Regions from separate parts of the Comamonas sp. wu1-DMT genome, predicted to be linked through region 1. Evidence: predicted binding sites of a transcription regulator. Region 1 holds the regulator's gene; the other holds the start of a gene.
The links. Region 1 encodes LexA, which represses DNA repair genes until DNA is damaged. Its sites were predicted from a motif close to ACTGTATNNNNATACAGT; they were not measured.

Region 1 (2,396 bases):
TTCGCGCCTGACAAGGAGTTTAGAAGGCTGCGAGGCTTGTGCGAAATGCGTTCTGGCGGACAGGCACAGGCAGAACATCAGCAAATAATTTACATGGCGATCCAGATCGTTCGGCGCCAATATAGAGGGCCTGCTCTGGCGACATCGAGTTTTTGCCTATGCACTGCTGGCAGAGTTGTCTGGCGCCATATCTGCCGGCCGATGGGCCAAGAGCGTTGAGGTGGCTTCCTGTTGGATGCAATGGAAGCTTTGTTGCATCGCCTGCAGGCCTATCGCGGGTCGGGCTCAGAGCTGCACGAGTGCAGGCAGTCAAACCTCACTGAGCTTTCAGACTTGCGGGGCTGCTTGCTCATGGAGTGCCATACGCTCCAGCGCGGCACAGACATCGGCCATGCGTCCGCAGATCAGCAGGCATTCGGGCTGACTGCGCGGCTCACGCTGCACGATCTTGAGAAGTCGTGGAGAAGCTGCTTGCCTAGACTCGTCGGTTATTGGCGATTGCAGCTCTGGTGTCGCTGCAAAGGTCTGAGGACAAAGCGTATTGCTGCCTAGACGACTGCGGCCGCGGTTGGCGCGTATGACAGGAATGCTGATCTGCTTCGCCTTTGGGCGATTGGTAGTGAAGGATACAGGTTCTGCAGCGGCTTCGCTTGCATCATCAGAGCAGAAGTTCGGGTTGAGCGACAGCGTGGCAGGCTGCCCTTTAAGGGTCAGGCGTGTCAAAGCCTGCAGTGATGTGGCGAATCCCATTTGGCAACTCCTCTTGATGACCTTGCGGCATGGATAAGGGCAGGATTGCGTTCTTCAGGCAAAGCTCCGCCCAGGGCGAAGCTCAACGGCTTCGCGCCTACCACCTGGGCTTGAGAGGGAAAGAGGCTCAGTGCCTCCGCTGCATAGGCGGAGGGACGCCGTCTGCCCGTTACATGAACATGCTGTTGCGGATAAGGCCTACGGCCAGGCCTTCGATGGCGAATGGCTCTTCAGGATCGACGTGAATGATCTTGTAGTCGGGGTTCTCGGGCAGCAGCTCGATGCCCTGAGGCGTGCGCTTGAAGCGTTTGACGGTCACGTCGTCACCGAGGCGGGCCACCACAATCTGGCCGTTGCGCGCTTCATGCGTAGCCTGTACCGCCAGCAGGTCGCCGTCCATGATGCCCGCGTCACGCATGGACATGCCGCGGACCTTGAGCAGGTAATCGGGCTTGGCGGCAAACAGGCTGGGCTCGACCGAATAGCTCTGATCGATATGTTCCTGGGCCAGAATAGGCGAGCCGGCAGCGACGCGGCCGACCAGGGGAAGCACCAGCGGAGCCAGTGCCGTGAGCGGCAGCGCAAAGCTGGCACCGCGTGCAGCATTGATGGTGCGCACGGTATCGGCGCGCAGGCGAATGCCGCGCGATGTGCCGCTGACCAGATCTATGACGCCCTTGCGGGCCAGTGCCTGCAAATGCTCTTCTGCAGCATTGGCCGACTTGAAGCCAAAGGTGCTGGCAATCTCGGCCCGGGTAGGGGGCGCACCCGTGCGAGCGATGCTGGACTGGATGAGGTCCAGAATCTGCTGCTGGCGGGGAGTGAGCTTGGGGTGGTCCATGGGCATTCCTTGATCGATCGATGATGAATACTGTGTGTTCATCCAGTACCTGTATTTTTAATCAGTTTGAAGAGGACTGCAAGTGGAACCTGACAAAAATATCGTCATCCTGGGCACGGGCGGCACGATTGCCGGTGTCGCCGAGCAGGCGGGCACCAGTGTGGGCTACCGTGCGGCCCAACTGGGCGTGGCTCAGCTGCTGCAGGCCGTGCCGGACCTGGAGCGCGTTGCTTCTGCATCGCTGCAGGTGGAGCAGCTAGCGCAGCTGGACAGCAAGGATATGGATCACGCGACCTGGCATGCACTCGCGCTGCGATGTGCCGAGCTGCTCGCTCGTGATGACGTGAGCGGCATCGTGATCACCCATGGCACCGACACGCTGGAGGAAACCGCCTGGTTTCTGCAATGTGTTCTGCACCCGGCAAAGCCCGTGGTGCTGACCTGCGCCATGCGCCCGGCCACAGCCATTTCGGCTGACGGCCCCGGCAATCTGCGCGATGCCGTGGCCTGTGCGGCCGACATGCAGGCTGCTGGCCGCGGTGTGCTTGCCGTGGTGGCGGGCCGGGTGTTCAGTGCACGCCAGGTGCGCAAGGTGCATCCTTATCGTGTGGATGCCTTCGATGGCAGTGGTGCCGGCCCGCAGGGCTGGGTGGAAGAGGGGCGGCTGCGCTGGGCAACAGGCGGGCTGCCGGTCGTTGCGGCCAGCTCCACTGCAATCGCTTTACCGCCCGCAGATCACTGGCCCCTGGTGGAGCTGCTGCACAGTCATGCGGGCTGCAACAGTGCCGTAGCTCTGGCGGTGATG
Region 2 (2,396 bases), on a different contig from region 1:
GATTGCCTCTCAGGCGACCATCTCGGGGGCCTATTCCATGACGCTGCAGGCCAGCCGCCTCGGGTATCTGCCGCGTGTGCGCGTGCTGCATACTTCCGATCAGGAGCAGGGCCAGATCTATATCCCCAGCGTGAACTGGCTGATGCTGCTGGCCGTGATCGCGCTGGTGCTGGCCTTCAAGTCCTCGGGAGCGCTGGCGGCCGCCTATGGCATTGCCGTGTCGGGCACCATGCTGATCACCACCATGCTGGTGGGCTTTGTGGTCTATCTGGGGCGCAGCCGAGCAAGAGCCGTGACACTGGCGGCGCTGGCCTGTTTTGCGGTGCTGGAGATAGGCTTTTTTGCCTCCAACCTGACCAAGCTGGAGCAGGGCGGCTGGCTGCCGCTGACTCTGGGCGCCATCATCTTCATCGCGCTGACCACATGGCGCGACGGTACCCAGCTGGTGGCCGAACATCGCCGTCGCCTTGATATTCCCATGAGCGATCTGATGAGCTCGCCCATGAGCGGCGTGCCGGTGGTGTCCGGCACGGCCGTCTATCTGACCTCCGACCCCAAGCTTGTGCCGAATGCGCTGTTCCACAATCTCAAGCATTTCAAGGTCATGCATGAGCAGACGGTGTTTCTCCACGTGATCAACGAGAACACGCCCTATGTGCATGATGGCGAGCGCCTGCAGCTGAAGCCCATGTGCAATGGGGTCTGGGCACTGGACATGCATTTCGGCTTTCGCGAGCAGCCTGATATTCCGGCGGCGCTCCAGCGGATTGCGCCGGACGTCGATGGCGAGATACCGAACCTCGACCCGATGACGACCAGCTTCTTTGTGGCCAGGGTGCAGGTGGTGGACGGGCCAGGCGGTCTCTCGGCCTGGCGCTGCGCGCTGTTTGGCTGGATGTCTCGCCAGTCGGCCAGTGCGGCGACTTATTACAAGTTGCCAGCCAACCAGGTGGTGGAGCTGGGCACGCAGGTTGTGCTTTGACGGCTAGGTATGGCTAGCCAGACAGGCGCTGGCTGCTATCTTTTTAGAACGTTACTCGTCCAAAGCGTCCAGCGCGCGAGCCGAGTAGACCATGGCGGCGCCCGCATTCAAGGCCACGGCCACACCCAGGGCTTCGGCGATTTCTTCCCTGCTGGCACCAGCTTCCTTGGCAGCCTTGGTATGCACGGCAATGCAGCCGTCGCAACGCGTGGTCACGCCCACGGCAATGGCAATCAGCTCGCGCGTCTTGGCATCGAGATGGCCGGTCTTCCTGCCTGCACCGGACAAGGCCTTGTAGCCCTCCATGGTGCCTGGGCTCAACTCGGAAAACTCTCCCAGCCTGCCCGCCAATTCCTTGCGGTATTCGTTCCAGTCCAGCATTGCCTGCTCCTTGTTGAATGAAGCATTGATTGTGTGCCACTGTCACAGGGCATTCAAGTCGCAAGCGTTTCGTCCGACGATCGGCAGTACTGGGTTCGGAGGAGCCTGCAGGGATTTGTGGGCTGTATGAAAATACAGGTTCATTGTCGGCATCCAGCCGTCTTTTCGCCGAGCATTTTGTGAGCGTCACCGTGACCGCATCCCAGGCCGCCATTCTTGCGCCGCACCGCTTCTACTATCTGCACAACTTCCAGCAGGCGCTGGATTGGCTGGCGCAGCGCTATGGAGATCTGCTCAGCGAGCAGGAGGCTGATTTCATCGCCGGCTTTGCGCGCTTGCCGCAGAACTCCAGGGCGCTGCTGGTACGAATGCTGATGCGGCGCGGGCCCTGGTTTCGAGCCAGCAAGCTGGCCTATGAGGAGATTCCGGTGACGGTCGATGCTGCAGCGCCCTTGCTGGAGCGTGGCTGGCTCAGTACCACCGAGCCCATGGAGGCGGTCGAACTATTCGGCTTGCACACCAAACCCGAGCTGCTGCAGATCTTGACTGGCTTTGAGTTGTGCTCCTCCATGCGCAAGGCCGAGATGCTGCAACTGCTGGCTGAGAGGCAACCCGAGCCTCTGCCGTATGCCGTCTGGCATCCCGAGGCCGTGGAACCTGTCTGGCGCGTCATGGTGGGTGAGCTGGGAGAGCGTCTGAGGCTGATGTTTTTTGGCAATCTCTACCAGGACTGGTCGGAGTTCGTGCTGGCCGACCTCGGTATTTTTCGCTACGAGCCGGTGACGCTGGATGCTGACTCGCGCGCATTTCAACGCCGCGAAGATCTGGACTTCTATCTGGAGATATCGGCCCGGCGTCGGGATCTCGACGAAGGCGTGGAGCCGGCACAATTGCTGCCTGCGCTTATTGAAAATCATAGCGAGAACCCATGGTTGGACATGCGCCGGGCCAAGGTTCTGCTGAAGCTTGGCCAGATGTGCGAGAGGCTGCAGGACTGGCCGCTGGCGGCTCAGGCCTACACGGCCAGCCGCTA

Region 2: V8Z78_RS00455 (VRR-NUC domain-containing protein) is a predicted target of LexA. The motif match lies at 1,485-1,502, and genes of this name have one in related genera.

Annotation. Positions count from the first base shown of each region.
Region 1 covers NZ_JBANEM010000007.1:180,273-182,668, forward strand. The annotation lists gene V8Z78_RS12410 (hypothetical protein) at 328-750, opposite strand; gene lexA (transcriptional repressor LexA) at 920-1,591, opposite strand; gene V8Z78_RS12420 (asparaginase) at 1,674-2,396, shown strand, end outside.
Region 2 covers NZ_JBANEM010000001.1:101,396-103,791, reverse strand. The annotation lists partial or broken gene V8Z78_RS00465 (potassium transporter Kup) at 1-982, shown strand, start outside; gene V8Z78_RS00460 (carboxymuconolactone decarboxylase family protein) at 1,034-1,363, opposite strand; gene V8Z78_RS00455 (VRR-NUC domain-containing protein) at 1,576-2,396, shown strand, end outside.